Regions from separate parts of the Variovorax sp. V116 genome, predicted to be linked through region 4. Evidence: predicted binding sites of a transcription regulator. Region 4 holds the regulator's gene; each other region holds the start of a gene.
The links. The regulator sigma-54, encoded in region 4, starts transcription at its own class of promoters, with help from an activator protein. The targets are predictions, from matches to a motif close to TGGCANGNAANCTGCTTT.
Positions count from the first base shown of each region.

Region 1: atzF (allophanate hydrolase) is a predicted target of sigma-54. The motif match lies at 3,373-3,390, and genes of this name have one in related genera.
Region 2: ACAM58_RS03465 (MSMEG_0572/Sll0783 family nitrogen starvation response protein) is a predicted target of sigma-54. The motif match lies at 3,878-3,895, and genes of this name have one in related genera.
Region 3: ACAM58_RS23785 (DUF3567 domain-containing protein) is a predicted target of sigma-54. The motif match lies at 2,242-2,259, and genes of this name have one in related genera.

Region 1 is NZ_AP028661.1:411,915-419,311, reverse strand. It holds gene ACAM58_RS01975 (ABC transporter permease) at 1-607, opposite strand, end outside; gene ACAM58_RS01970 (ABC transporter substrate-binding protein) at 610-1,617, opposite strand; gene atzF (allophanate hydrolase) at 1,635-3,344, opposite strand; gene ACAM58_RS01960 (M48 family metallopeptidase) at 3,556-4,422, opposite strand; gene ACAM58_RS01955 (AmpG family muropeptide MFS transporter) at 4,499-5,869, shown strand; gene ACAM58_RS01950 (beta-ketoacyl-[acyl-carrier-protein] synthase family protein) at 6,000-7,202, shown strand; gene ACAM58_RS01945 (beta-ketoacyl synthase chain length factor) at 7,327-7,397, shown strand, end outside.
Region 2 is NZ_AP028661.1:751,100-758,496, reverse strand. It holds gene ACAM58_RS03495 (hypothetical protein) at 4-354, shown strand; gene ACAM58_RS03490 (hypothetical protein) at 376-603, shown strand; gene ACAM58_RS03485 (hypothetical protein) at 631-1,083, opposite strand; gene ACAM58_RS03480 (hypothetical protein) at 1,104-1,469, opposite strand; gene ACAM58_RS03475 (hypothetical protein) at 1,738-2,187, shown strand; gene ACAM58_RS03470 (PLP-dependent aminotransferase family protein) at 2,203-3,600, opposite strand; gene ACAM58_RS03465 (MSMEG_0572/Sll0783 family nitrogen starvation response protein) at 3,951-4,433, shown strand; gene ACAM58_RS03460 (Nit6803 family nitrilase) at 4,579-5,631, shown strand; gene ACAM58_RS03455 (MSMEG_0568 family radical SAM protein) at 5,594-6,664, shown strand; gene ACAM58_RS03450 (MSMEG_0567/Sll0786 family nitrogen starvation N-acetyltransferase) at 6,667-7,227, shown strand; gene ACAM58_RS03445 (sll0787 family AIR synthase-like protein) at 7,224-7,397, shown strand, end outside.
Region 3 is NZ_AP028661.1:4,975,337-4,982,733, reverse strand. It holds gene ACAM58_RS23795 (ChaN family lipoprotein) at 1-655, opposite strand, end outside; gene ACAM58_RS23790 (AbrB family transcriptional regulator) at 782-1,843, shown strand; gene ACAM58_RS23785 (DUF3567 domain-containing protein) at 1,921-2,199, opposite strand; gene ACAM58_RS23780 (DUF3108 domain-containing protein) at 2,320-3,552, opposite strand; gene ACAM58_RS23775 (fumarylacetoacetate hydrolase family protein) at 3,687-4,757, shown strand; gene ACAM58_RS23770 (LuxR C-terminal-related transcriptional regulator) at 4,758-5,537, opposite strand; gene ACAM58_RS23765 (FAD-dependent monooxygenase) at 5,621-7,397, shown strand, end outside.
Region 4 is NZ_AP028661.1:634,142-641,538, reverse strand. It holds gene ACAM58_RS02970 (phospholipase D family protein) at 1-1,582, opposite strand, end outside; gene ACAM58_RS02965 (RNA polymerase factor sigma-54) at 1,593-3,185, opposite strand; gene lptB (LPS export ABC transporter ATP-binding protein) at 3,203-3,997, opposite strand; gene lptA (lipopolysaccharide transport periplasmic protein LptA) at 3,994-4,713, opposite strand; gene ACAM58_RS02950 (thiol:disulfide interchange protein DsbA/DsbL) at 4,907-5,554, opposite strand; gene ACAM58_RS02945 (SPOR domain-containing protein) at 5,700-6,440, opposite strand; gene argS (arginine--tRNA ligase) at 6,448-7,397, opposite strand, start outside.

The sequences.
Region 1 (7,397 bases), 220 kb from region 4:
CGAAGCTGGGCTGCAGGCTTTCCCACACCAGCACGTCCTTGAAGATCTGCCAGCGCGAAGCGCCCATGACGCGCGCCGCCATCACGCGCTGCTTGCGCGCGTTGATCACGCCGTAGGCGCTGTTGAACACCACGATCAGCAGCGCGCCGAAAGCCGCGATCGCCACCTTGTTGACGTCCGACACGCCGAAGATCAGCAGGAACAGCGGGATCAGCGCGGACGAAGGCGTGGAGCGGAAGAAGTCGATCAGGAACTCGACGCTGCGGTAGGCCTTTTCGTTGCTGCCGAGCAGCACGCCCAGCGGCACGCCGACCACCGCCGCAATCGCGAAGGCCTGCAGCGTGCGCCACACGGTCATCGCGAAGTCGGTGAGCAGCGGCCCGCCCGCGAGCCCCGTGATGAGCGCCGCCACGGTGTCGGCGGGCGTGGGCAGAAGGATCGGCTTGATGAAGCCCAGGCGCACCGCCAGGTCCCACACGATGAACAGCGCCACGGGGCCGATGAAGGGCAGCAGCCGGTCGCGCAGCGGCGGCTTCGGTGCCGAGGCGGCGGTGCCGTCGGCCGGCGGTGTCCACGGCGTGGCCGTGGTCGTGCTTGCGTCGGCCATGGTCAGGCCTTGTAGAGCAGGCCGTCCACCGGCACCTTCTTCTCGAAGATGCCTTTTTCGGTGAACAGGTCGTAGAACTTCTGGAAGTACGCGACGTCGCTCGGCTTGAACTCGTTGTAGAGCATGTACGAGGCGAGCGGCACTTCGGCCGTGAGGCTGCCTTCGATGGCGGTGTAGCCCTTCATGTGCTGGCGCGCATCGTCGGGCTTGCTGCGCACCAGCTCCACGCCGCGCGCATAGGCGGCGATGTACTTCCTTGCCGCGTCGGGGTTCTTCTTGATGAATTCGCTGGTGAGGCTGGCTGCGCCGCCGTGCCAGGGCGCCATTGGATCGCCGAGGATGTATTTGGCGACCACGCCGGCCTCGATGACGCGCGTGGTGCCGTTCATGCGGCCCACGGTGCCGGTGGGCTCGAGCGTGTAGCAGGCATCGACCTGGCCCGCCACGAGCGCCGCCACATGCTGGCCGATGGGCAGCTCGCTCACCGTGGCGCCCTTGGCGCCCGCGCGCTCGAGCATGGTCTTGCACAGCGTCACGTTCTGGATGCCGGGGCCGGATGCGATCTTCTTGCCGGCCAGCTCGGCCATGGTCTTGATCGGGCTGTCCTTGGCGACGATGAATTCGTCGAGCACGAACCTGGCGTTGCTCGGGTTGGTGCAGAAGATCTTGAACAGCCCCGGCTGCGCGATCTCGCCGATGGCGAGGTTGGCCGAGCCCGTGCCGTTGGCGCTGCCGTCGCAGCGGCCCGCGAGCATGCCTTCCATGACCTGCTGCGCGCCCGCGAACTTGAGCGGCTCCACCTCCAGGCCGGCTTCCTTGAAATAGCCGCGATCGACCGCGGCAAAGAAAGGCAGGCCCGCGGCCACGGGCCAGAAGCCGATGCGGATCTTGGGCGCGGCCTGCGCGCGCACGATGGCGGGTGCGGCCAGCACGGCCAGCCCCGCGGCGCCGGCCTGCAGCAGCTGGCGGCGCGACGCGGCGGCCGCGGGCGATTTCTCAGGGATGCGCATGAAGACTCCTCGATCGGTCAGGTTGGAATGGTTGGGGAAGAGGCCGCGGCGCGGCTCGCGATGTAGGCACGCCAGCCGCCGTGGTGGCTCACGTCTTCGGCGCCTGCGAGCGCATGGCCTTCGCAGATGAAGCCGTGCACCCAGCTGCCGTCGGCGAGCTCGACGCTGCCCAGACCCAGCGGGGGCGGGATCAGCGCGAGAAAGCTGCCGACCTCGGCCACGGGAACGGACCACACTTCGAGCGCGATGGCTGCTCCGCCGGCCGTGCTGCGCTGCAGCCCCGGCTTGGGCGGCACGGTGCCCGGCAAGGCATGCAGGCGGTAGCGCGGCGAGGTGGTGGTGGCGCGCAGCAGCGTGGCGCCGCGCTCGGTGAGCTGGCCGTTGAGCGGCATGCCCGAGAGATGCGCGCCGACGACGGCGATGGGCATGGCCTGCACTGGCGAAGCGCCCAGACCCGGAAGGGGGCGCGGCTCGGGCAGCGGCAAGCCCGTGGCGCCCTGCGGCAGGCCGGTGGCGTGGTGATAGCGCTGGCCCAGCTCGGCCAGCGCCAGATCGCTGCCGCACGGGCCGATCAGCGTGATGCCGAAGGGCAGGCCGTCGGCGCGCAGCGCGCTCGGCACCGAGATGGCGGCGTAGTCCAGCAGGTTGACGAAGTTGGTGTACGCGCCGAGGTTGCGGTTGAGCACCACGGGGTCGGCGCGCATCTGTTCGCGCGTGTAGTGCGTGGGCGCGGTCGGCACCAGCAGCAGGTCGATGCCGCGCCACATCGGCTCGACCTGCTGCGCGATGGCACGCAGCCGGGTCTGCGCTTCGAACACGTCGGCGGCGCTGTAGCCGCGGCCGCTTTCGAGGATGCCGCGCACCGGCTCGATCACCTGGGAGCCGTGCGCATCGAAGAACCCGCGCACCGCCGCATAGCGCTCGGCCACGAGCGCGCTCTCGTAGAGCAGCGCGGCGGCCTCGGCCAGCGGCGCAAAGGGAATTTCCACGGCCGTGCCGCCGAGGGCGGCGAGCCGCAGCTGCGCATCGCGAAAGGCTTGCTCGGCCGCGGCATCGCCGAAGAAGCGAAGCGTGTCGGGCACGCCGAAACGGAAGGCCGGCGGAAACGGATGGCTGCGCAGCGCAAGCGCCCGCGAGTAAGGGTCGCGCGCGTCAGGCCCGGCGGCTGCAAGAAGCACGTCGACGGCCAGGCCGACGCTGCGCGCAAAGATCGACACGCAGTCCGCGCTCTGGGCGGCGGGCACCACGCCGAAGGCGCTCAAGAGGCCGCGCGAGGGCTTGAGCCCGACGATGTTGTTGAGCCCGGCGGGCACGCGGCCCGAGCCGGCGGTGTCGGTGCCGAGCGCGAAATCGACCTCGCCGGCGGCCACCACATAGGCCGACCCGGAGCTGGAACCGCCCGAGACATAGCGCGTGTCGAAGGCATTGGGCACTTCGCCGTATGGAGAGCGCGTGCCGTTCAGGCCGCAGGCGAACTGGTCGAGGTTGGTCTTTCCGAGCAGCGATGCACCGGCATCGAGCAGCTTCCGCACCACGGCCGAGTGCTCAGCCGGCCGGCGATCGAAGGCCGGGCAGGCGGCCGTGGTGGGCACGCCGGCCACGTCGATGTTGTCCTTGACGGCGAAGCGCAGGCCGGCCAGAGGGCCCGCGTCCGCGCCGGGCACGGGCCGGGGAAAGCGGGCAATCCACGCTGCGGCAGCCGATCCGTTTTCTTCATGCACCATCATCAGGCATCCAAACTTGTGTACAAGTCGAGATGCAAGCAATGTGCCAGGCGACCGAAGGCCGTCCTTCAAAAGATCCTGTTCAGGGTTTTGCTCCCTCTCCCTCCGGGAGAGGGTTGGGGTGAGGGCTCCGTGCCGCCGATGAAGCGCGGCTCACATATGAAGGCCGCCGCCCTCACCCCCGCCCTCTCCCGGAGGGAGAGGGAGCAAGACCTCAGCTGCGCCTGGCTTCCTTGTAAAGCCCCTCGACCTTCGGCAGGTTGGCCTCGAGCTTCTGGATCCGGTCCGGCCCGCTCGGGTGGGTCGACAGAAAGCTGAGACCGCCCTGGTTCTTCGATGCCGCGGCCATCTTCTTCCAGAGCGACACCGAGGCCTGCGGGTCGTAGCCCGCGCGCGCTGCAAGCTCGAGCCCGACGAGATCGGCCTCGGTCTCGTCGCTGCGGCTGAACTTGAGGGTCAGCAGCTGCGTGCCGGCGCGCGCCGCCAGATCGCCCATCTGGCCCAGGCCCAGCAGCTGCGCGCCGATGGAAAGCGCCGCACCGGTGCCCGCGCTCTTGGCCATGCGGGCACGCGCGTGCTCGCGCAGCGCGTGGGCCATCTCATGCCCCATCACCATGGCGACCTCGTCGTCGCTGAGCTTGAGCTGTTCGAGGATGCCGGTGAAGAAGGCGATCTTGCCGCCGGGCATGCAGAAGGCGTTGATCTGCTTGCTGCCGATCAGGTTGACCTCCCACTTCCATTCACGCGCGCGCGCGTTCCACGGCGTGGCAAAAGGAATCAGCCGGTTCGCGATGGTGCGCAGCCGCTGCAGCTGCGCATTGCCGTCGCCCGCGAGCGCACGCTTGGCGCGCGCCTGCTCCAGCAGTTGGCCGTACTGCTGCACGCCGGCGGCCTCGATCCGGTCGGCCGGCACCAGGTTGCGCGCCACCGAGGCATTGCCCACGTTCACCTGCGCCAGGGCCGGTCCGGCCAGCGCGGCGCCGGCCGCCAGCAGGAAGGCCCGCCGCGGCTGCCAGGCCGAGGCGCGCGGCGCCGAAGAAGCCGCGGAAGAAACAACAAGAAGCTCGCATCGTGTGCACATGCGCGGATCATAGGAACAATTGCCGACAAAAAGACGGCTCGGCAGGCGGCGCGCGCTCATGGACAATCCGGAGTTCATGTCTGCCCAGCCCGCCGAAACCTCCACCGCCCCTTCCCCGCCCTGGCGCGATGCGCTGAAGGTCTACCTCGAGCCCGCCACGCTGCGCATGCTGGCGCTGGGCTTTTCCGCCGGCCTGCCGCTGCTGCTGGTGCTGGGCACGCTGAGCTTTCGGCTGCGCGAGGCGGGCATCGACCGCACCACCATCGGCTACCTGAGCTGGGTGGGCCTGGCCTATGGCTTCAAGTGGGTCTGGGCGCCGCTGGTCGACCGGCTGCCGCTGCCGCCGCTGACCACGCTGCTCGGGCGCCGGCGCGGCTGGCTGCTGCTGGCGCAGGGGATGGTGGTCGCGGGGCTGGTCGGCATGGCGCTCAACGATCCGCGCCAGGGCCTCGCGCCGCTGATCTGGTGCGCGCTGCTGGTGGCCTTCGGCTCGGCCACGCAGGACATCGCGCTGGACGCCTTCCGCATCGAGTCGGCCGAAACGCGCAAGCAGGCCGCGCTCGCCGCCGCCTATCAAACGGGCTACCGCCTGGCGATGATCTGGGCCGGCGCCGGTGTGCTGTGGGTGGCGGCCTGGGCCGAGGTGGCGCCGGCAGCAGCGGCCGCCACGGGCGCGGCGGCCTACCAGAACGGCGCATGGAAGACGGCCTACCTGGTGATGGCGGCCTCGATGGCGGTGGGCGTGCTGACCGTGCTGCTCTCGCCCGAGCCGGTGCGCCGCGTGCTGCCCAAGCCGAAGAACGCGGCCGAATGGCTGCAAAGCGTGCTGATCGAGCCCTTTGCCGACTTCATCCGCCGCTACAAGTGGCAGGCCGCGCTGATCCTCTCGCTCATTGCCATCTACCGCATCAGCGACGTGGTGATGGGCATCATGGCCAACCCCTTCTACGTGGACATGGGCTTCACCAAGGACGAGGTGGCCACGGTCAGCAAGATCTACGGCGTGGTCATGACGCTGGCCGGCGCCTTCGTGGGCGGCGTGCTGTCGATGCGGCTGGGCGTGATGCGCGTGCTGATGCTGGGCGCGGTGCTGAGCGCGGCGAGCAACCTGCTCTTTGCCTGGCTGGCCTCGCGCGGGCACGACCTGACGGCGCTGATCGCGGTGGTGTCGGCCGACAACCTGGCCGGGGGCATTGCCTCGGCGGCCTTCATCGCCTACCTGTCGAGCCTCACGAACATCAGCTATTCGGCCACGCAGTACGCGCTGTTCAGCTCGCTGATGCTGCTGCTGCCCAAGTTCATTGCCGGCTATTCGGGCGCTTTTGTCGATGCGCACGGCTACGCCCAGTTCTTCACCGCCACCGCGCTGCTGGGCGTGCCGGTGCTGCTGCTGGTGGCGCTGGCCGCCCGCATCACCACCACCAAGGCGCCGGCCGGGCGTCAATAGGGCGCGGTCCGCATGGGAAAACAGCTGACGCCCGGGGCCCCGCGCAACTGGTAGGCTGTCACTTTCCGGTTACCTGCCGCCTCGCTCCCAGAGCGATCATTCACCTTCCGTCCGCCAACCCACAAGCAACGTGCCGCCCCGCATTTCTCCCCTTCAGATCAGCGCCTTCACGGCCACTTCGGCCGTCGGCGTCGGCAAGGAGCCGCTCGCCGAGGCGCTCGAACATTCGCGCAGCGGCCTGCGCGCCAACGATTTCGGCGACGCGCCGCTGCCCACCTGGATCGGCCGGGTCGACGGACTCGAGGACATCCGCCTGCCCGAGGCGCTGGCCTCGTGGGACTGCCGCAACAACCGGCTGGCCTGGTTGGGCCTGCATGCGGACGGCTTTCCCGAGGCCGTGGCGGCCGCGCGGGCCAGGTACGGCCCTTCGCGCATCGCGCTGATCCTCGGCACCTCGACCTCCAGCATCGGCGAGACCGAGCTGGCCTACACCCAGCTCGACGCCGACGGCCGCTTTCCCATGGACCAGCGCCGTCCGGCCGTGCACACGCCGCATTCGCTGGCGATGTTCGTGCAGCAGGTGCTCGGGCTCAGCGGGCCGAGCGAGACGATTTCCACCGCCTGCTCGTCGAGCGCCAAGGTGTTTGCCTCGGCCGAGCGGCTGATCCGCCTGGGCCTGGCCGACGCCGCCGTGGTGGGCGGGGTCGACACGCTGTGCGGCAGCGTGCTGTTCGGCTTCAACTCGCTCGAACTGGTGTCGAGCGAGCCGTGCCGGCCGTTCGATGCGAGCCGCAAGGGCATCAGCCTGGGCGAAGCGGCCGGCTTCGCGCTGGTGGAGCGCGTGCAGGACGACGCCGCCGCGCCGCTGCGGCTCCTGGGCTACGGCGAAGCCAGCGATGCGCACCACATGTCGACGCCGCACCCCGAGGGCCTGGGCGCCGAACGCGCGCTCGACGAGGCGCTGGCGCGCGCGGGCCTCGCGCCCGAGGCCATCGACTACATCAACATGCACGGCACCGCGAGCCAGAAGAACGACGAGGTCGAAGGCGCGCTGGTGGCGCGGCGCTTCCCTGCCACCACCCACGCCAGCTCGACCAAGGGCTTCATGGGCCACACGCTGGGCGCGGCGGGCATCGTCGAATCGGTGATCAGCCTGCTCGCGATCGAGCGCGGCCTGATGCCGGGCACGGTCAACACGAACCTGCTCGACGCCGGCTTCGGCCCGCAGATCCGGCTCGCGCCCGCGCACGGCGAGGTGCGCTATGCGCTGACCAACTCCTTCGGCTTCGGCGGCAACAACTGCTCGCTGGTCTTCGGCAAGGCAAAGGCATGAGGCTCGCCCCCAGGCTCCGCGCACTTCGTGTCGCTTCTCCCTCCCCCTACCGGGGGCAACACCAGTGGCCCGGCAAAGCCGGTTCCACGGTGTTCCGCGAAGGGGCCATCCAATGACAACCAGCATGAGCGTCCCCACGCCCCCGACTCTCTACATCGAAGGCCCGGCCTTCTGGACGCCCACCCTGCCGGGCTG
Region 2 (7,397 bases), 120 kb from region 4:
TCCATGCACGGCAAACCACTGCGCTTCTTCCAATGCGGCCTCGCGGCAGCCGCCATGGCCCTGGCCGCCATGGCCGCGGTCGCCCAGCCCACCGGCACGCCCAAGGGCACGCGCGCTCCGCCGATGAGCGATGCGGAGAAACCGCCGGCCACGCGCCCCGCGGACCAGCCCGCCGGCGCGACCGACCAGCGCCAGCTCGGCGCCGACCAGGGCCCGGCCAGCGCGCGCACGCAGACCTCGCGGCCGCCCTCGGCGGGTTCGCCCGGCGGCCTCGCACCCACGCGCGATGCCGATCCTTCCAAGGAGCAGCGCAGCGACGGCAGCCACCGCCACGCGCGCCCCGCGCCGCAATAGCAAGCAAGGCAGATCAAGACCATGACTTCCACCACGCAGATCGACGCCCGCATCGCAGGCGATGTGGCCTTTCGCGCCGGCGACGGCCCGCAGCTGAAGATCCCGAAGGGGAACTGCCAGATCATGATGGCCGACGACAGCGTCGTGCTCACCTGGACCGACCAGGGCCAGTCGCTGACCGCGGCCATTCCCAAGCTCGAATTCGACCGCTACATCCAGGACGGCGCGATCGTGCTGGGCCGGGGCTGAGTGAAGGCCCGCCCGCCGCGCGCGTGCTCACTCCTCGCGCAGACTGCTGGCGCGCGCGTCGAGCGCCTGCGCGTACGAAGCGGCTTCCTCGGGCGTCATGGAGCCTTCGAGCTCGGCCAGTTCGAGCCGTTCGAAGTCGTAGGAAATCCATTCGAACAGGTGCGACTTGGGCATGTCGTCGAAGCTTTCGCTGTCGCTCCACGACTGCAGGCGCACGGGCGCGCTTTCCAGCAGCAGGCGCAGGTACAGCGCGCGCGCAATCTTGATCTCCGCGATCTGCTGTGGATCGTCGATCAGCAGGCGCAGCTGCGCGAGCACCTGCTCGCACTGCTGCACCCGGCGATGCGACTCGCCGATGGCGGCTTCGCAGGACGCGGGACAGTCCGTCCTCGCCTGCCAGGCCTGGTGGAATTCGCGCGTGATCCGGGCATAGGCAAGCTGCTGGAGCCCGTGGAGCGCGCAGTCAAGTTGGCCGTGCATGGCGTCGCACCGAACTCGCCTCAAGCGGGCTTGTTGCCGGCGTCCTCCGCTTCGTCGTCGTTGTCGCCGTCGATTTCTTCTTCCGTGCCGGCAAGCTCGGCGGCCGAGCCCGCGTCCTCGGTGCGGTCCGGCAGGATGTCCGCATCGGGCGCCGACGGCGGAGCGTCCGCCGACGCACGCTCACCGGTGCCCTCGGCATCGGTGCTGCTTTCATGCGAAATGGGAATGGCGCCTTCCGCGGCGTCTTCGGGAATGGCGCTGCGTTCGCGCGAGGTGCGCACGTCGCTTCCGCTGTCGCTCGTGTCGCTGGGGCCCAGGCTGTCGACGTCCGCCCCCTTCGGTTCCTCCGGCGGGCGTTCGCCTCCCAGGATGCTGCTCGTGGCCATGGCTTCCTTCGATGATGAACAAGAAATTGGATGGGTGCGAATCGCCAGACTGGACATCCGCAGCACCGGCCGGCGTAGGAAAGGGGCGCATCCGGGCCGCAGCCATTCGCGGAGATTTGCCGCCCGGCGTTGCGCGCGGCAAACGCCGCCGTCGCGGCGCGGGGACGGGCGCTTGGGCTTTGCTCCTACGCGGCGGGCAGCCGTGGCCGCTAGCCTGAAGAGCCTGCTTTCCCAACCGCAGCAACCACCATCCTCATCCAATGAACCAATGAAGAATTTCCGCTACCTCATGATTGCCGGCGCCATGGCGCTCGGCGCCTGCTCCCACATGCCCGGCCCCACGCGCTCGGCCGGCCCCACCGCGGCCGCGGACAACCAGCCCGATCCCACGATCCTGCTCGTGCCCGTGCGCATCGAGGACCCCGCGCTGGCCTCGGGCTGCTGGGCCCAGTTCTATACCGGCCGCAACTTCCAGGGCGACATGCTGACGCTGGTGGGACCGGCCGAGGTCCAGAGCATGGATCGCGGCACCGCGCGGCAGCTCAAGCGCGACATCGACAGTGTCAGCGTGGGCCCGCGCGCCACGCTGAAGGTGTACGAGCATGCGATGTTCAAGGACCGCACGGTCGACTTTCCGGCGAACAGCCGCGAGGGCGGCCTGATGCGCAAGCTCGGCTTCGGCGGCCGCATCGAGGCACTGAAGCTCGACTGCGCCTGAGCACGGCCACCGCGCTCAGCCGCCGAGCAGCGTGGCGTGCGGATGCAGCGGATGCGCGAGCGTGTCGGCGATGAGCCGCAGCGCCTGGTCGCACTGCTCGCGCGACATCGGGCCGCCCAGGCAGATGCGCACCGCCTCGGGCGGATCGCCATCGGTGGAGAAGGCAGCGCTCGCCACCACGCCGACGTTCTGCGTGCGCAGGTAGGAGGCGAACTCCACCGGGCTCCAGCCCGGCGAGAGCGGCAGCCAGGCATGGAAGCCCTCGGGATGCGCCTGCAGCCCGCTGCCGCCCAGATGCCGCGCGGCCAGCGCCTGCCGCGCCATCGATTCGCTGCGCACCGCCTGCAGCATGGCCTCGGCGGTGCCGTCCTCGACCCACAGCGTGGTCAAGGCATTGGTGATGGGCGAGGCCATCACGGTGGTCGCTCGCATCGCGCCGGCCAGGCGCTGCGACTGGACCACGGTGGGCGAGCACACGTAGGCGCTGCGCAGTCCCGCGCCAAAGCATTTGGAGAACCCGCTCACGTAGTAGGTGAGCCCGGGCGCCAGCGTGGCGAGCGCGGCCGGCGTCTGGCGCGGCAGCATGCCGTAGGCGTCGTCCTCGATGATCGGCACCGCATAGCGCAGCGCCACGTCGGCCAGCGCTTCGCGCCGCGCGCGGGGCACCGTGCCCGCGGTCGGGTTCAGCAGCGTGGGGTTGCAATAGAGCGCCTTGGGCTTGAGCGTCCTGCACGCGTGCTCGAAGGCATCGGCAATGGGGCCGTCGTCATCGAGCTGCAGCGCATGCAGCTGCACGCCCAGCTGCGCCGCGATGGCCTTCACGCCCGGATAGGTGAGCGACTCCACGCAGATCAGCTCGCCCGGCCGCGCGAGCTGCGAGAACAGCGCCGTGAGCACGCCGTGGATGCCCGGGCACACGAGGATGCGGTCGATGCCCGCGTCGGGCACGAAGGGCCGCAGCCAGTGCATCGCGGCCTCGCGGTCGTGCGCGGTGCCGCCGAAGTCCTGGTAGCGCAGCAGGTCGTGCAGGTTGGCCTCGGCGAAGGCGCGGCTCGCGCTGTCGTGCAGCCGCGCCATCAGGTGCGGGTTGTCGGGCTCGGGCGGCATGTTCATCGTCATCTCGGCGCCGCTGCCGCCGCGCAGCCGCAGGCTCGGGCTGCCCGAGCGGATGAAGGTGCCGGTGCCGGCGCGCGAATCGATCAGGCCGCGCTTGCGTGCCTCGGCATAGCCGCGTGCCACCGTCGTGTAGTTGAGCTCCAGCTCGGCCGCGAGCTCGCGCAGGGTGGGCAGCCGGTCGCGCACGGCGAGGCGGCCGGTCTTGATGTCGTCGGCAATCAATTCCGCCAGCAGCAGGTAGGCCGGCTTGGCGGTGTTGCGCAGCTGCTTGCGCCAGTGGGCGGTGATCGTGGTCATCGGCAAAGTTGATTGCATCCATTGATTGCATCGGGTCACCGATCAGGCACGCAGGAATCGCGCCCGCTCCAGAGGGGCCGCACGCCTCGATCAGGTGCGATCAACCCCGTTGATCGGGTGCATTGATCGCATGGCGGATGCGTCTTCCCGGTGCAGGCGGGGCCGCGCCGGCCGCCTTGGCCGAGGGGGTTTCGTGCGGCCGAAAAAAGTTTTCGGGCGCGGAGGCCGCATCCCGGCGAATTGATCGCGCATTGATCGCACGCGCCGCGCCGGGCGCTGGCACATCGCCTGCAAAGAGAAAGGCGCGCAAGACCTGCGTTCATCCCCTTTTTCTTCAACCGGAGTACCCCATGCCCAAAGTCACCCGCCCCCGCAACGAGAAAGGCGAGTTCCTCGTCGACTACGAAGAGAAGGTGTTCGAAGACGTCAAGGCCGAGCCCGGCGAGAAGGCGCTCGTCACCTTCCACACCGTGGCCTTCGAGGGCTCGATCGGCTTCGTGAACCTGCTGCAGGCCACGCGCCTCAGGCGCAAGGGCTACGAGACCTCGGTGCTGCTGTACGGCCCCGGCGTGACGCTGGGCGTGCAGCGCGGCTTTCCGACGCTGGGCGACGAGGCCTTTCCGGGCCACCAGAACTTCAACAAGCAGATCAGCAAGTTCATGGAGGAAGGCGGCAAGGTGTATGCGTGCCGCTTCGCGCTGCAGGCGCTGTACGGCCACGGCGAGGGCGCGCTGATCGAGGGCATCACGCCGATCAACCCGCTCGACGTGCTGGACCTCGTGCTGCTGCACAAGAAGGCCGGCGCCGTGATCCTCGACACCTGGACGCTGTAAACATGTCCACCCCCAGTCTTCGCGCACTTCGTGTCGCTTCGCCAACCCCCTCGCCGGGGGCAACACCAGCAGCCCGGCAAAGCCGGTTCTGCGGTGTTCCACGAATTGGCTTCGCTTCGCTTGCCGCTGCGAACAGGGGGTGCCCATGAGCTCTTCACCCCGCATCGTGCGTGCCGCGGCGATCCAGATCGCGCCCGACTTCGACCGGCCCGACGGCACGCTCGAGCGGGTGTGCGGCGCCATCGACGAGGCCGCGACCAAGGGCGCGCAGCTGGCTGTATTCCCCGAGACCTTCGTGCCCTACTACCCCTACTTCAGCTTCGTGCTGCCGCCGGTGCTGCAGGGTGCGCCGCACCTCGCGCTGGCGGAGCGCGCTGTGGTCGTGCCCGGGCCGGTCACGCAGGCCGTGGCCGAGCGTGCGCGGCATCACGGCATGGTCGTGGTGCTGGGCGTGAACGAGCGCGACCACGGCAGCCTCTACAACACGCAGCTGGTGTTCGATGCCGACGGCACGCTGGCGCTCAAGCGCCGCAAGATCACGCCGACGTACCACGAGCGCATGGTGTGGGGCCAGGGGGACGGCGCCGGCCTCAAGGTGGTCGACACCGCCGTCGGCCGCGTTGGCGCGCTCGCCTGCTGGGAGCACTACAACCCGCTCGCGCGCTACGCCCTGATGGCGCAGCACGAGGAGATCCACTGCGCGCAGTTCCCGGGCTCGCTGGTGGGCCCGATCTTCGCGGAGCAGATGGAAGTGACGATCCGCCACCACGCACTGGAGTCGGGCTGCTTCGTGGTCAACGCCACCGGCTGGCTCACTGACGAACAGATCCGCAGCGTGACGCCCGACGCCAGCCTGCAGAAGGCGCTGCGCGGCGGCTGCCACACCGCCATCGTCTCGCCCGAAGGCAAGCACCTTGCGCCGCCGCTCACCGAGGGCGAAGGCATGGTGATTGCAGACCTCGACATGGCGCTGATCGCCAAGCGCAAGCGAATGATGGATTCGGTCGGCCACTACGCGCGGCCCGAGCTGCTGTCGCTCGCCATCAACGACCGGCCGGCGCAGACCACCGTGCCGATGCATCCCACGCAACCCCTCGCTCAACGGAGCCCCGACCATGACCACCATCACCACGACGACCCCGCCGGACAGCCGGCAGCTGATGACCGAGCTCCAGTCCTTCGGGTTGCGGCTGGTTGATCCTTCGGCCGGCGTGGCAAGCCGCCGCGGCGGTGCGGGCCCGTCGGACCACAAGGCCGTGACGGTGGACGGCCACACGATCATGGTGCCGGTCCACACTTCGAGCGCCTGGCATTCGCCGTTCACGGCCGAGGCGCCCGATGCGCGGGGCGTGAGCCGCGTGATGCGCGGCAGCATTCCCATTGCGAGCATCAGCTTTCCGAAGCAGCCGCGCTTCTATGCGATGCAGACCTTCGACGGCGTGCCCTATTCGCACATTGCCACGCTGCACGGCAGCGACGTGCTCGCCACCACGGTGCTGCAGAGCTGCATCCGCTACGAGAGCCGCAAAAAGAGCTGCAAGTTCTGCGCGATCGGCCAGTCGCTCGCGGCCGGCCGCACCGTCGCGCGCAAGACGCCCGAACAGCTGGCCGAAGTGGCGCGCGCGGCCGTGCTGCTCGATGGCGTCAAGCACATGGTGATGACCACCGGCACGCCCAACGCCACCGACCGCGGCGCGGCCATCCTCTGCGAGAGCGCCTTCGCGATCAAGGCCACGGTCGACATTCCGATCCAGGGCCAGTGCGAGCCGCCCGACGACGACCAGTGGTTCCACCGCATGAAGGCCGCGGGCATCGACACGCTGGGCATGCACCTGGAGGTGGTCACGCCCGAGGTGCGCGAACGCATCATGCCGGGCAAGGCCAGCGTGCCGGTCTCGCGCTACATGAGCGCCTTCGAGGCGGCCGTGCGCGTGTTCGGGCGCGGCCAGGTCAGCACCTACATCCTGGCCGGGCTGGGCGACACGCGCGAGGCCATCCTGGACACCTGCGACCAGCTGCTCGCACGCGGCGTGTACCCCTTCGTCGTGCCCTTCGTGCCGATCAGCGGCACGCCGCTCGAGGACCATCCCGCACCGTCGCCCGAATTCATGAAGTCGCTGCTGGCCCCGCTGGGCGAGCGCGTGGTCGCCGCGGGCCTGCGCTCGGCCGACATCAAGGCGGGCTGCGGCAAGTGCGGCGCGTGCTCCTCGCTTTCAGTCTACGAAAGCTGACCATGCTGTGCATCGACGACCTCAGCGAACTCGACCCGCACTACGCGCCGGTCGAATATCTGGTGCGCGAAGCGGCGCAGCAGTGGGAGCGCGACGAAGCCATGGCGCTGCGCCGCGCGGTGTTCTGCATCGAGCAGGGCATCTTCGCGCGCGACGACCGCGACGCCACCGACGGCCATGCGCGGCTGCTGGTCGCCATGTCGTGCAACGGCGGCATGCCCGAGCAGGTGGTGGGCACGGTGCGCATCCACCGCGGCGAGGCGCCGGGCGAATGGTGGGGCTCGCGCCTCGCGGTGCATCCCGCGTTCCGCAGCCAGGGCCACCTGGGCGCCACGCTGATACGGCTCGCGGTGTCGCGCGCCAACGCGCTGGGCTGCGATGCGTTCTTCGCGCAGGTGCAGATGCAGAACGTGCCGCTGTTCCAGAAGCTCGGCTGGCAGCTGCTCGACGAGAGCGCCATCCATGGCCGTCCGCATGCGCGCATGCAGGCCGGGCTCGCCTTCTACCCGCCCTGCCACGACCCGGTGAGCGGCTTCGTCACGCGCGCGAAGGGGCTGTCATGACCGATGTCCACGCCATCGCCGAAGCGCTGCGCGCCACGCGCGGCTTCGCCCACAAGCGCGACATCAGCGACGTGGTGTCGGCGCTCGGCCGGTCGCTGCCCGGCGGCCATGCCGCGCTCGCGCAGGCCGTGCCCATCGGCGACGACTGTGCGGCCCTCCCCGACGGCCAT
Region 3 (7,397 bases), 1.1 Mb from region 4:
GCACGGACTTGACCGACACGTCGGTCGGCAGGTGCTGCGGCACGCCCAGCACCTTGGTGGCATGGCCCGCGCCGCTGACCAGCAGCACCGTCTTGCCCGGCTGGCGGGCCTTGACGATGGCCTGCGCCATGGCGCGGTCGCGCCCGACCTGGATGCGCGTCATCGGCACGATCTGCGGCTCGGGCAGCAGCTTGCAGTGGCCTTCGCGCACGGCGTCCTGCTGCGCGGTGTAGGCCTCGCCGTTGAGCTGCACGTCGAGCGAGACGTCGGCCATGGCGTTCTTCATGCGCGAACGCGGCAGGTTGGCGCCGATGACGGGCACGCTGGCGCGCACCGCGGCCATCACCACGGGACCGTAGCTCTGCCAGGCCCAGGCTTTGTCGTTCCAGGCCAGCGCGTCGCGCACCTGCGCATCGGTGGCCGCGGCGTCGAGGCGAAGGGTGCTGTGGCCTTCCTCGGCCATTTCGAGCAGCAGTGCGGCCAGCTGGCCCCGGCTGGCCAGCGCCTGGACGGTTTCGCGCTCGATCGCATGGTGCTCGGGGGCGTCGTGCTGCTCGCCCAGGATCAGCGCGTCCACCGGCAGCAGCGCCGCCGCGCGCCGCGCCACCGGCGCATCGGGGCCGTCCTGAAATGCGGTGCAACCCGCAAGGGCCATGGCAGCGAACAGGGGCAGCAGCAATCGGGAAGCCCGTGCGGAAAAGGGTTGGCATCGCATCGCGCCATACTATGCGCTGGCGCTCGCACGCAGTGCCATCCAATTCCGCTTCTTCCCTTCCTGCCCGTGTCTCTCCGCTTTCTGGTTCGCGTGCTGGCCACGCTGTTGCTCGCGCTCGCCGCGGCCGAAATCTGCCTCGCCCTGCACACCCCACTGCCGTGGATGATCGGCCCGCTGCTGGCGGTGTCGCTGGCGTCGATTGCCGGTGCGCCCACGGCCAGCTTCACGCCGCTGCGCAATGCCGGGCAATGGACCATCGGCACGGTGCTGGGCCTTTATTTCACGCCGCAGGTGGTGGCGCTGGTGGCCGGCGTTTGGTGGGCCATTGCGCTGGCCATCGCCTGGGCCCTGCTGCTCGGCTGGGGGTTCGGGCGCTGGCTGCATGGGCTGCACGCCCGGCGAATGCCGCATGTGCCGGCCAGTTCCATGAGAGCCACGACTTACTTCGCTGGCGCCATCGGCGGCGCCTCCGAGATGACGCTGCTGGCCGAATCGGCCGGTGCGCGCACCGACCTCGTGGCCGCGGCGCACAGCCTGCGGCTGGTGGTGGTGACCATCGCCATTCCGTTCGCAATGCAGTGGAGCGGCCTGCACGGGCTCGAAGTCAATCCGTCCACGGTGCGCGAAGTGAATGCGGGCGGGCTCCTGCTGCTCGCCCTGGCCACCGCCGCCGGCGGACTTGCGATGCGGGCGCTGGGCCGCACCAATCCCTGGTTCATGGGGCCGCTGCTGGTGGCGATGGGTTTCACCATCGCCGGCCAGCCGCTGTCGGCCGTGCCCGGCTGGATGTCGAACACCGCGCAGCTCGTGATTGCGGTCAGCCTGGGCGTGCGCTTCAGCCGCGAATTCCTGCACACGGCGCCGCGCTGGCTGGGATCGGTGGCGCTGGGCACCGTCGGCATGCTGGTGCTGTGCGCGGGGGCCGCCTGGCTGCTGGCCTGGGCGACGGGGCTGCACCCCGCCACCATGATCCTGGGCACTTCGCCGGGCGGCATTGCCGAGATGTCGATCACCGCCAAGGTGCTGCAGCTGGGCGTGCCGGTGGTGACGGCGTTCCAGGTCTGCCGGCTGGTGGCGGTGCTGCTGCTCGTGGGGCCGATGTACCGATGGATTTACCAACGGAAATGAGCGGCAGGCGCTGAAAAGACGCAAAAAAAGCGCCGCTCGGGCGCTTTCTTGTTCGGGCGGGCGGGGAACCCGGGTTTTCAGTGCACCAGCACCGGCGTGTGCGCCAGCTCGGCATAGCCCTCGAGCGTGTCTTCCACCTCTTCCTGCGTGGGCGTGTTGAGCTGCCAGGCGGCGATCTGCTGCTGGAACAGTTCGGCCCAGGAACCGTCGAGGTAGACCTCCTTGCCCGAGCGCTTGTCGACGATCTCGAAGCCGTGGCGTTCCAGCACCGGGACATTGGGCTGGTCCGGGGCGTCGCTTTCGTTCGGCTGCACGTGCACGACGACGAAGGACTCCGAGTCATAGAGCATGTTCATTGCGGGGCCTGTGAGGATGTCGATGGCGTTCATGGGGTTTAGATAGCAATCAACGCGCCAGTTTCAAGAAGGGTTGTCGCATTGCGGTCACAACGGTGTTTCTTTACCTCATTTGTACTATCAGCTGGACGGCCCCGCGGGAAGGGATTCACGCAACTGCATGTCGGCGAAGTCGCCGTTGGGCTGTGTCTGTTTCATCCGCACGGGTAGGTACCCCAGCGCCGGCGCGAGCCAGATTTCGATCTTGTCGTCGAACTCGCGCCGGGGGCTGCGCGTGAGCTTGCGCACGGCGTAGTCGCCCGCCGGCACGCTCATCTGCTCCTCGCCCTCGATGTTGAACACCCAGACGCCCGCGTCGCGCGGCCCGGCGGTCTGGATGGAAATGCGGCTGCCGGCCGGATACCGGCCCGGATCGCCCGCCAGCATGCCGCCCAACTGCATCACCACGCTGAGCCGGTCCTGCGCGCCGGGCAGCAGGGGCACGCTGGGCGCGTTGTTGCTGAACATGATCTGGCCCTGGTCGCGCAGGAAGTGCGAGGCGACCTCGCCCTTGCGGCTCTCCGAAAAGCGCGCCGGCTCGATGCCGGTGGGGCCGATCCGGCCGGTGCTGTGCTGGCTGCGGATGGTCCGGAACAGGAATTTGAGCGACAGCCGGGCGTCGTAGCTGCTGCCGTCCTGCAGCCAGACCAGGTCGCCGAAAACGCCCTGCATCGGCGAGGCGCCCTGCTGGCCCGTGACCGCGAAGGCGAGCTTCACCGAACCGGGGATGCGCAGCGCCTCGGGCCCGACGACATTGCCTGCCGCGGCGCTGGCGGCGCCCGCAGCCTCGCCGGGCGCGCCGTTTCCGACGCCGGCGTTGGCCGTGCTGCCCGCCCCGCCCAGCACGGCGCCTGCCGGGGCGCTGGCTGCCTGGTCGGGAGGTGTCGCTCCTGAATCAATAGCGTTCTGCGCCGTGAGGTCTGGCGTTTGCGGCGGGGGCTGTTCCGAAACCTGGGGTTCCGGCGCCGGCGCCGGCTGCGGCACTGGCTCGGATGGTGGCGCCACCGGCCGGGGCCTGGACGGCTCGCGCGGCCGGCGCGGCTTTGCGGGCGGCGGCGGCTTGGCCTCGGCCACTGGCGCTGCGGCGGCCGGCGCGGCCGGCTTTTCCGCGGCCGGCGGTGCAATCACGATGGTGCGGGTGATGAACTTGTTCGCGAGCGGCGAGGGGTCGGGCCCGATGGCCGTGGGAGCCAGGTCCAGCAACAGCACGTGGGCCAGCGCCACCGCCAGCGTCAGCCCGGCCAGCGCGCGCCATGACGGGCGTGCGGGCGGGGCGGCGGAGGACGGCAGCTGGGAGGCGACAAGCGTCGGCATGAGGTGGTGGAGTGGGCGCCGGCGCCGAGGTTCACCGGGAGCACCTCGGTACACTGCCGCCCGTTCAACCAGTTTAGTGGGCGCGGCGCCGGCTCTCGTGTTCGCGCCGTGTCCTTCATCACGCATTTGCCATCATGAAACTCGCCACCCTGAAGGACGGCTCGCGCGACGGCCAGCTCGTCGTCGTCTCGCGCGACCTCACGCTCGCCCACTACGCCACTGGCATCGCCAGCCGGCTGCAGCAGGTGCTGGACGACTGGGGCTTCATGAGCCCGCAGCTGCAGGACCTGTACGACGCGGTCAACACCGGCCGCGCACGCCATTCCTTCCCGTTCGACCCCGCCCAGTGCATGGCGCCGCTGCCGCGCGCCTACCAGTGGGCCGACGGTTCGGCCTACCTGAACCACGTCGAGCTGGTGCGCAAGGCGCGCAATGCCGAGGTGCCAGAGAGCTTCTACACCGACCCGCTGATGTACCAGGGCGGCAGCGACGACTTCCTCGGCCCGGTCGACGACGTGGTCGTGCCCAGCGAAGCCATGGGCATCGACTTCGAGGCCGAGATCGCGGTGATCACCGGCGACGTGAAGATGGGCGCCACGCCCGACCAGGCGCTCGACGGCATCCGCCTGGTGATGCTGGCCAACGACGTGAGCTTGCGCAACCTGATCCCTGCCGAGCTGGCCAAGGGCTTCGGCTTCTTCCAGAGCAAGCCGGCCACCGCCTTCAGCCCCGTGGCCGTGACGCTCGACGAGATCGGCGAAGCTTGGCAGCACGGCCGCGTGCACCTCACGCTGCAAAGCAGCTGGAACGGCCGCAAGGTCGGCATGTGCGACGCCGGGCCCGAGATGACCTTCCATTTCGGCCAGCTCATCGCCCACATCGCCAAGACGCGCAACGTGCGCGCCGGCAGCATCGTCGGCAGCGGCACCGTGAGCAACAAGGGCGTGGAAAAGAACGGCCAGATGGACTGGCCCAAGGGCTATTCGTGCATTGCCGAGAAGCGCTGCATCGAAACCATCCAGGGCGGCGAGCCCGTGACCGAATTCATGAAGTTCGGCGACACCATCCGCATCGAGATGAAGGGGCTCGATGGCCGCTCGCTGTTCGGCGCGATCGACCAGGAAATCGTGTCGGCGGCGGGGCGGGCGAAGGTGGCGCCGGTGTCGCTGGCGAACCCGCAGGACGACGACGGCGCCGAAGGCTGACTAGCGCGGCGCGGCGCGCAGCAGCTCCTTCTGGCTGCGTATCCCCAGCCGCCGGAACGCCCGGTACTGGTGGGTGCGCACCGTCGTCAGTTCGATGCCGATTTCGCGCGCCGCTTCCTTGGCTGTGCGGCCGGCCATCAGGTGGCCGATGACTTCGCGCTCGCGCAGGCTCAGGGTGAGAAGGCGCGAGGCGAGCGTGGGCGCCACCGCTTCGCGGGCGGCCATGGCGCTGCGGCCATGGGCCAGCGTGGCGTCGGCCAGGAGCGTGGCGTGGCGCTCGATGGCCGCGAAGTCGGCGGCGCCGAATTCGGGCTGCGCGAGGCTCCGGTAGAAGCTCACGGCCACGCGCTGGCCGGTGGGCGTCAGGCGCAGCACCGACGCGCGCTCGCGGATGCCCACGTCGCCGTAGCAGGCCGCGCGGTAGGCCGGGTCGGCCACCTCGTCGGCGCGCTGGTGGCCCAGCCAGAGCTGCGCGCGCCGGGGCAGCTTGCGCGCCGCCAGCCAGGTCATGTTGGGATCGAGCAGGTCGAAGCGCTGCGCCACGTAGCGCTCGGCCGTGCGTTCGGCCGTGGTGCCGTAGCTGCTGGCGGCCGACACCGCCTCGATGCGGCCGGTGGCGTCGACCGCGAACACGGTGCAGAAGGTGACGGGCATCACGCGGTGCATGGCCGCAAGGCAGCTGGCCGCCAGGTGCGGCGTGCCGATGCCCGCGAGCACGTCGCCGGCGAGGGCGGCGGACAGCATGGTGTCCGCCGCGGGCTGGATGCGCCAGCGTCTCATGGGGGGAGCAGGTAGGGCAGGGTAATTACTTCGTACGAAGTTATGACAATGGCCAGCGCCGCGCATCGGGACAATCCCGCTGCATGATGACGAACCCCACCGCTCCGGCCACCGCGCCGCCGCCCGGCGCACGGGCCGCCGATGCCGCCAGCGGCCCGGTGCCGCCGCCGGCCAGCGCCACCGAACTGCCGCCTTCCGTCGGCGCCTTTCACTACACGCGCTACCCGGCGCGCACGCCGGCGCTCGGGCACGACGGCATGGAGCCCGGCCGCCATCCGGTGGTGATCGCGGGCGGCGGGCCGGTCGGCATGGCGCTGGCGCTGGGGCTCGCGAACCACGGCGTGCGCAGCGTGGTGCTCGAGGCCGACGACACGGTGTGCGTGGGCAGCCGCGCGGCCTGCATCTCGCGCCGCAGCCTGGAGATCATGGAGCGGCTCCATGTGCTGCCGGCCTTCATGGCCAAGGGCCTGCCGTGGACCGGCGGGCGCAGCTTCTACAAGACGGCCGAGGTGTTCCGCTTCGAGATGCCGCATGACGAGCGCCAGAAGCTGCCGCCGATGATCAACCTGGAGCAGTACTACATCGAGCAGTACCTGCTGGACGAGATCCTCCGCCGCAACGAGGCGTCGCCGGGGCTCGTCGACATCCGATGGGGCACCGAGCTCACCGGCCTCGCGCAGGACGACGAGGGCGTGACGCTGGACGTGCGCAACCCCGAGGGCGCCTACCGGCTGCGCGGCCAGTGGCTTGCCGCCTGCGATGGCGGCCAGAGCTTCGTGCGCAAGGCGCTCGGGCTCGCGCTCGAGGGCACGGGCTACGAGGGCCGCTACGTGATCATCGACATCGAGCTGCACAGCACGCACCCCACCGAGCGCCGCGCCTGGTTCGACCCGCCGTGGAACCCGGGCTCGACCGTGCTGATGCACCGCCAGCCTGACGACATCTGGCGCATCGACTACCAGCTGCGCGCGGGCCAGGGCACCGAGGACGCGTTGAAGCCGGCGGCCGTGGCCGAATTCGTGCAGCGCCACCTCAACGCCATCGGCGAAGGCCACCTGCCATGGAAGACGGTCTGGACCTCGGTCTACCGCGCGGGTGCGATGACGCTCGACAGCTACCGCCACGGCCGCGTGCTGTTCGCGGGCAATGCCGCGCATGCGATGCCGATCTTCGGCGTGCGCGGCCTCAACTCGGGCTTCGACGATGCGGACAACCTGGCCTGGAAGCTGGCCTTCGTGGCGCGCGGCCTGTCGGACGCGTCGCTGCTCGATTCGTACTCGCAGGAGCGCATCGCGGCCTTTCACGTCAATGCCGAGAACGCGATGCGCAGCACCGAGTTCATGTCGCCGCCGTCGCGCGGCTTCGACCTGCTGCGCGAGGCCGCGCTTTCGCTGTCGCAGGTGCACCGCGGCATTGCGCAGCTGATCAACCCGCGCCAGACCCAGGCCGTGCGCTACGCGGATTCGGCGCTGTCGAGCGAAGGCGATGCGCTGCCTGCGGGGCCATTGCCTGGAGAGGTCATGGCCGAGCAGCAGCTCGAGCAAGGCCACCTGACCGACTGGATCGGGCCGGTCTTCACGCTGCTGGTGCTCCGGCCGGGCGCCGATGCCGTGCCGCTGCCGGACGATGAACTGGCACAGGCGCTTGGCGGCGCGCTGCCGTTCGCGGTGCGCACCATTGCAGGCCCGGGCATCGCAGGCGCCGACGCGCACGTCGGCCCTGACGTGTTCGAGGCGCTGGGCGCGCGCGATGGTGCCGTCTACCTGCTGCGCCCCGACGGCCATGTGGCCGCGCGCTGGCGGCGCTTGCCCCGCGGCGCATTGCAGGCCGCATTGGCCCGCGCTGCAGCCGCCGCTTCCA
Region 4 (7,397 bases):
GCGGCGCCAGCATCTCGAGCATGGTGCGGCCCCAGAAATCGGAGTCGGGCTCCTCGTTCAGCACGGTGGTCCGGCCGGCCTCCTCCTCGCTGATCCACTCGATGCGCGCATTGCCGCTGTCCTTCGCAAAGCGCAGCCGGTAGGCGCCCTGCTGCTTCAGCACCTCGATGAGCTTGAGCGTCTGCTGCGCCATCTCGGGGCTGCGGATGAACAGGCCGATCTCGGTGTTGTGCGTTTCGGAGCGCGGGTCGAAATTCATCGAGCCGACGAAAAGAACCTGCCGGTCGATCACCGCCGACTTGGCATGCAGCCGCCCCACCGAAGTGCCGAACAGGCCGAGGCGCACGCTGCGCCGCGTGCGCGTGGTGCTCAGTTCGTAGAGCTCGGCGCCGAGCTCGAGCATCTCGGGCCGGTAGCGGCGGTAGGCCGTGTGGACCAGCGGCTCGTCGGTGGCGGCGAAGGAATTGGTGACGATGCTGATCTTCACGTTGCGCCGGCGGATTTCGCGCATCACTTCGAGCCCCGCCTTGCCCGGAATCAGGTAGGGCGAGACGATGGTCACCTCGGAGCGCGCGCGGCGCATCTGCTCGACCACGTTGTAGCGCACGCTGTCGACGTCGAGCAGCGGCACGCCGCCGTACGAGGCGGTCTTGCCGATCACGCGCTCGGGCGAATCGGCATACGCCTCGGCCAGCGTCCAGATCAGGTCGAGCTTGCCGGCATCCAGGTCTTCGGCGATCGGGCTGTAGCCGAGCAGGTCGTTGGGCGCGGGCCGGGGCGGCGGCGGCGTGGTGTCCGGGCCGGTGGCGGTGTCGAAGCGCTTCTGCAGCTCGTCACGTGTCAGTGTGCTGGCCACCACCGACCGGACCGGCCGCACATAGACGCTGTTCCAGTACTGGTCGAACAGCGCGCCCAGGCGCGGAATCAGCGCGCCGGCGACGAAGGTGTCGAGATCGAGAAAATTCTCGCCCGCCGTGCGCCTGAAATACTGGTTGCCGATGTTGCGCCCGCCCGCCACCGCCATCGCGCCATCGGCGATGAAGAGCTTGTTGTGCATGCGCCGGTTGACGCGGCTGAAGTCGAACAGCGAGGCGGTGAAGCGCCTGAGCAGGCTGCCGCGCCCGGCCGGAAAGGGATTGAACAGGCGCAGCTCGACATTCGGCGTGGCGGCCAGGCCGAGCAGCAGCTCGTCCTCGCCCGAAGTGTAGAGATCGTCCATCAGGAGCCGCACGCGCACGCCGCGCCGGGCCGCGTCGCGCAGCGTGCGCAGCAGGTAGCGGCCGGTCTCGTCGTTCTCGATCTGGTAGTACTGCACGTCGAGCGTGCGCTGGGCGCGCCGCGCGAGCTGGATGCGGGTGTCGAAGGCAAAGTCGCCGCCCGGCATCAGGCGGAAGCCGCTCAGGTCGGGGTCGGGCTGCGAGGCCTGCGCGATCTTGCCGAGCGCGGTGTCGGCCGAGGCGGCCATGGCCCGGGTGGCCGGGCGCGGCGCCTCGTCGGGCAGGGTGGCGCAGCCGGCGAACAGCAGCACCGCCGCCATGGCGAAGACCCATTGCCCACAGCGCGACAGCAGGCGACGGGCCATCGGCGGCTTTCTACAGCGCCTTGCGGAGGTTGGCGGGCGCGATGCGCAGGGCCTCGCGGTACTTGGCCACGGTGCGGCGCGCGCACTCGATGCCCTGCTCCTTGAGCATCTCGGAGATCTGGCTGTCGGACAGCGGCTTCTTGATGCTCTCGGAGCTCACGAACTGCTTGATCAGCGCGCGCACCGCGGTGCTCGATGCATTGCCGCCGGTCTCGGTGCCGAGCGCCGAGCCGAAGAAGTACTTGAGCTCGACCGTGCCGAAAGGCGTGGACATGTACTTGGCCGTGGTCACGCGCGAGATGGTCGATTCGTGCAGGCCGAGTTCGTCGGCAATCTCGCGCAGCACCAGTGGTCGCATCGCGAGCTCGCCGTGCACGAAGAAGCTCTTCTGCCGCTCGACGATGGCGTTGCTCACGCGCAGGATGGTGTCGAAGCGCTGCTGGATGTTCTTGATGAACCAGCGTGCCTCCTGCAGCCGCTGCGACAGCGCCTGGCTGCCCTCGCCCTTGTGCGACTTGAGCGCGCCGGCATAGATGTCGTGCACGCGCAGCCGCGGCATCACCTCGGGGTTGAGCATGACGCGGAACTTGGCATTGGTGCCGCGGCCGATCTTGGTGACGATCACGTCGGGAATCACGATGTTGCGCTCGACATCGACAAAACGGCGGCCCGGCTTGGGCTCCAGGCGCGAGATGACCTGCAGCGCCGAGCGCACCAGCTCTTCGTTGGTGCGCGTGAGCGTGGCCAGGCGCTTGAAGTCGCGCCGCGCGAGCAGCTCCATCGGCTGCTTGCAGATCGCGATGGCGGTCTTGCGCACCAGCGCCTGTTCCTCGGTCTCGCTTTCGCTGGCGAGCGCGCGCAGCTGGATGCAAAGGCATTCGCCCAGGTCGCGCGCGCCGACGCCGGCCGGCTCCAGGCTCTGCAGCAGGCCGAGCGCCACCTGGAAGTGGTGCACCAGCTCGTCGAACTGGTCGTTGTCGTCGCCCGCGAGGCCCGAGGCCAGCGCCGGCAGCGAATCCTCCAGGTAGCCGTCGTCGTTGAGCGATTCGATCAGGAAGCGCAGCGCGGCGCTGTCGTTCTCGTTCAGCCGCAGGCTCAGCGCCTGCCGGTGCAGGAAGGACTGCAGCGACTCCTGGCTGCGCGCGAGCTCAGTGGCGTCGGCACGCTCGTCGTCGCCCAGGTTGTTCTGGCGCGCGGGGGCATCGCTGCCCCATTCGCTGTCGTCCGGCGCCATGTCGACGGTGCCGTCGCCTTCCCAGTCGGGCTCGCGCTCGGTGGCGTCGGCGGCAGGAACCTCGGACTCGGCCGTGGAGGCGGTTTCGCTCGAAGTGCTGGTCGTGCTGCTGGCCGGGGCCGAGCTGAATTCGCCCTCGGCGGCTTCACCGGCCTCGTCGCGCGGCACCGGCGTGTCGATGGCGTCGAGCCCGAATTCCTCGCGCGCGGCTTCTTCCGCGGTGCGTTCGAGGAACGGGTTCTCGTCCAGCATCTGCTCCACTTCCTGGCTCAGTTCGAGCGTGGACAGCTGCAGCAGCCGGATCGACTGCTGCAGCTGGGGCGTGAGCGCCAGGTGCTGCGAAACGCGAAGGGACAGCCCTTGCTTCATGGAGACCGACTCCTCCCTTACATCCGGAAGTGCTCGCCGAGGTACACCCTGCGTACTTCGGCGTTGTCGACGATCTCCGAGGGTGTGCCTTGTGCCAGCACATGCCCGTCGCTGATGATGAACGCGTGATCGCAGATGCCCAGCGTCTCACGCACGTTGTGGTCGGTGATGAGCACGCCGATGCCGCGCTCCTTCAGGAAGCTGATGATCCGCTGGATCTCGATCACCGCGATCGGGTCGATGCCGGCAAAGGGCTCGTCCAGCAGGATGAAGCGCGGCTGCGTGGCCAGCGCGCGGGCGATCTCGACCCGGCGCCGTTCGCCGCCCGAGAGCGCGAGCGCGGGCGAATCGCGAAGATGGTCCACCCGCAGGTCGGCCAGCAGGCCGGAGAGGCGCTCCTCGATGCGCTGCTTGGTCAGTGGCGCGGGCTTGCCGCTGGCGTCGGGCTCGCGCTGGAGCTCGAGCACGGCGCGCACGTTTTCCTCGACCGTGAGCTTGCGGAAGATGGAGGCTTCCTGCGGCAGGTAGCTCAGGCCCATGCGCGCGCGCCGGTGGATCGGCATGTGGGCGATGGGCTCGCCGTCGATGGTGATCTCGCCCGCATCGGCCCGCACCAGCCCCACGATCATGTAGAACGAAGTGGTCTTGCCGGCGCCGTTGGGGCCGAGCAGCCCGACGACTTCGCCCTTTTGCACGTCGAGCGAGACATCCCGCACGACCTTGCGGCTGCCGTAGCTCTTCTGCAGGCCGCGCACCACCAGGCGGCTGCCCGGCGTGCCGTCGGCGTTCTGGGTTCCAGCGGCTTCGATCACTTGCGCCTTTCCCCGTCGCCGCCCAGCGTGGTGCTCGAGCGCAGGCCGGCACCGGGTGCCGGCTGGGGCGCGGCCGCCGCCGGCGCGGCCCGTCCGCCGGCGGGCGCCGAGGCCCCGGGCGCCGGCGCGGTGGCGCTCTTGGGCGTGAGGATGGTCCGCACGCGTCCGCCTGGGGGTGCGTTCACGCCCGTGTTGGGCGGCACGGTGGAACCGTTGACCGTGTAGGTGTCGTTGCTCTGGTCGTAGACGATGAGCGCGCCGGTGCTCTCGTCGTTGGGCGTGGCGCCGATCAGCCGGCGCATGACGGCATTGCGGATGAACTTGACGTTGTCGGCGCGGCTGTCGTATTCGATGACCTCGGATTCGCCCTCGATCCACTCGTCGGGCGCATTGCGCTTCTGCTTGTAGTAGGCCCTTTTGCCGGGCGCCGCCGTGACCACGCCGTACTGGTAGCCCTCGGCGTCCTGGCGCACGTCGATGCGCGCGCCGCGGATGATGATCGTGCCCTTGGTGACCAGCACGTTGCCCGTGAACACGCTCGTCTGCTTGAGGTCGTCGTAGCGCATCGCATCGGATTCGATGTTCATCGGCTTGCTGCGGTCGGCGGTCTCGGCCAGCGCGCCCGAGGCCAGGCCGGCCAGCAGCAGCGCGCCGGCGGCCAGGCGGCGGATTCGGCGAACGAAGGGGGTGGTGTGGGGATAGGAGGGCAATGTCATAGAGGCACGAAACTTGCTCTGAACCATTGTATGCGGCGGATCAGCACCAGCCACCAACGCCGATGAAAAAGGCCCGCCGAAGCGGGCCGGTGTCCCCATCGGGAGACACCGCGGAACCGGCTTCGCCGGGCCGCAGGTGCCGCCCCTGCAAGGGGTGGGCGCAGCGGACACGAAGTGCCGCGCAGCCTGGGGGTTAGCCCTTTTTCGCTTCGCCGATCAGGTAGTTGGTGACCTGCAGCGCCTTGGTCATGTTGCCGGCCAGTTCGCCGTCCACGTACCAGCGCCCGTTCACGGCCAGCGCCGGCACGCCGGCCACCTTGTAGGCGTCGGTCAGCTGCGCGGCGCGCTTGGCCTTGCTGGCCACGCCGAAGGAGGTGAAGACTTCCTTGAACTTGGCGCCGTCCAGGCCGTTGGCCCCGGCCCAGGCAATGATGTTGGCGTCGCCGTTCACGTTCTGGCGCTGCTTGTGGATGGCGTCGAAGACCTTGGGCTGGAATTCGTCGACCTTGCCCATGGCTTCGAGCGCGTAGTACAGGCGCTGCTTGGCCTCGACGTCGTTGCCCACGAAGGGCACGGGCACGCGGCGGAACGCCACTTCCTTGGGCACCGTCTTGAGCCAGGCTTCCAGCTGCGGCTCGAAGTCGTTGCAGTGCGGGCAGTTGTACGAGAAGAACTCGATCACCTCGACCTTGCCCGCCGGCGCGTCGACCGGCACGCGCTTGTCGAGCACCAGGTACTCGGTGCCGGCCTTGGGCGCGCGCGCCTGGGCGTGCGCGGTGTTGCCAGCCAGCGAAAGCAGGCCCAGCGAGGTGGCGGCCAGCGAAAAGTCACGACGTTTCATTGAAAGAGTTCTCCTGTTGGGTACGGCAGTACTGAGCCGGCGCGCCGCGCGGAGTTCCCGCGTGCGGCATGCCCAGGACGATCCTGGCGGCGGCCCATGCCGCGCGGCGAAGCTTAAAGAATATCCGCGGCGCCTGCCGGCAGGCTCAGCGCTGCACGCGCACGAGCGCCGATTCGAGGCCGCCGCTGTCGAGCCGCTCCTTCAGGCGATCGGCCTCGTCCTTCTTGTTGAACGGGCCCGCGCGCACCCGGTAGACCGTGCGGCCGGCCTGCTCGCGCTCGGTGACCCGGGCCTCGACACCCATCAGCGACAGCTTGGCGCGCTGGGCCTCGGCATCGTCGGTGGTGCGGAAGGCGCCCGCCTGCACGAAGTACATGAACGGATCGGCACCCGCCGCCGCGCTGTTGTTGCTGGGCGCAGCGGAAGCCGTGGTGGTGCTGCCGCTGCTGCCGCCGCCGGCGCGCGCGCGGGCCAGGTCGCCGAGCGGATCGTTCGACGGCGGCAGGGAATTGGCCTCGGCCGGCACCGGGGCCGGGCGCGCGGGTTTCGGAGCCACCACCACCGGCACCGGCGGCGCGGGCGGCGGGGCCGTGCCAGGCGCCACGGCCGCGGTGTCGCCGCCGGCCGGTGGCGCCACGGGGCCGGCCGCGGCCGGCGGCTTGGGCGCGCCGGCCTTGCCTGCCAGCGGCGCGTTGGGGTCCCAGTCGCGGTTCTTGCGGGCTTCGGCTTCGTCCTGCTCGGCACCGCCGCGCTGGGTCTTGGTCACGAACGGGATCGGCACCTTGGTCACGTAGACCGCGATGCCCAGCGCGACACCCAACCCCAGCACCAGGCCGACGATGAGCCCGATGACGATGTTGCCGCGTTGTCTGGTTGTCTTCTTCATAGTCAGTTCACATCTTGCTCGGCGCACTGACGCCGAGAATCGCGAGGCCATTGTGCAGCACCTGTGCGGTGGCCGCGACGAGCGCGAGCCGCGCCAGCTTGACCGGCTCGTCGTCGACCAGGATGCGCTCGGCGTCGTAGTAGCTGTGGTAGCTGGCCGCCAGTTCGCGCAGGTAGAAAGTGACGTCGTGCGGCGCGAAATCCTTGGCGGCGGCCGTGAGCATGGCCGGGTACTTGGCCAGGAGCAGCATGAGCGCCTGCGCGGCCGGGCTTTCGAGCGGCGACAGGTCCACGTCCTTGAGCGAGGTGGCGTCGCCGCCCCAGCCCGCCAGCACCGAGCAGATGCGCGCATGGGCGTACTGCACGTAGTAGACCGGGTTGTCGTTGTTCTTGGCCACGGCGAGGTCGACGTCGAAGGTGTATTCGGTGTCGGGCTTGCGGCTCAGGAGGAAGAAGCGCACGGCGTCGGTGCTGGTCCACTCGATCAGGTCGCGCAAGGTGACGTAGCTGCCGGCGCGCTTGCTGATCTTGACCTCTTCGCCGCCCTTCATCACGCGCACCATGGTGTGCAGCACGTAGTCGGGATAGCCCTCGGGAATGCCCACGCCCGCCGCCTGCAGGCCGGCGCGCACGCGCGCGATGGTGCCGTGGTGGTCGGTGCCCTGGATGTTGACCACCTTGTGGAAGCCGCGCTCCCACTTGGCGATGTGGTAGGCGACGTCGGGCACGAAGTACGTGTACGTGCCGTCCTGCTTCTTCATCACGCGGTCCTTGTCGTCGCCGTAGTCGGTCGACTTCAGCCACAGCGCGCCGTCCTGCTCGTAGGTCTTGCCGGCGGCCACGAGCTTGCGCACCGCCTCCTCGACGCGGCCGCTGGTGTAGAGGCTGGATTCGAGATAGTAGTTGTCGAAGCGCACGCGGAAGGCCTGCAGGTCCAGGTCCTGCTCGCGGCGCAGGT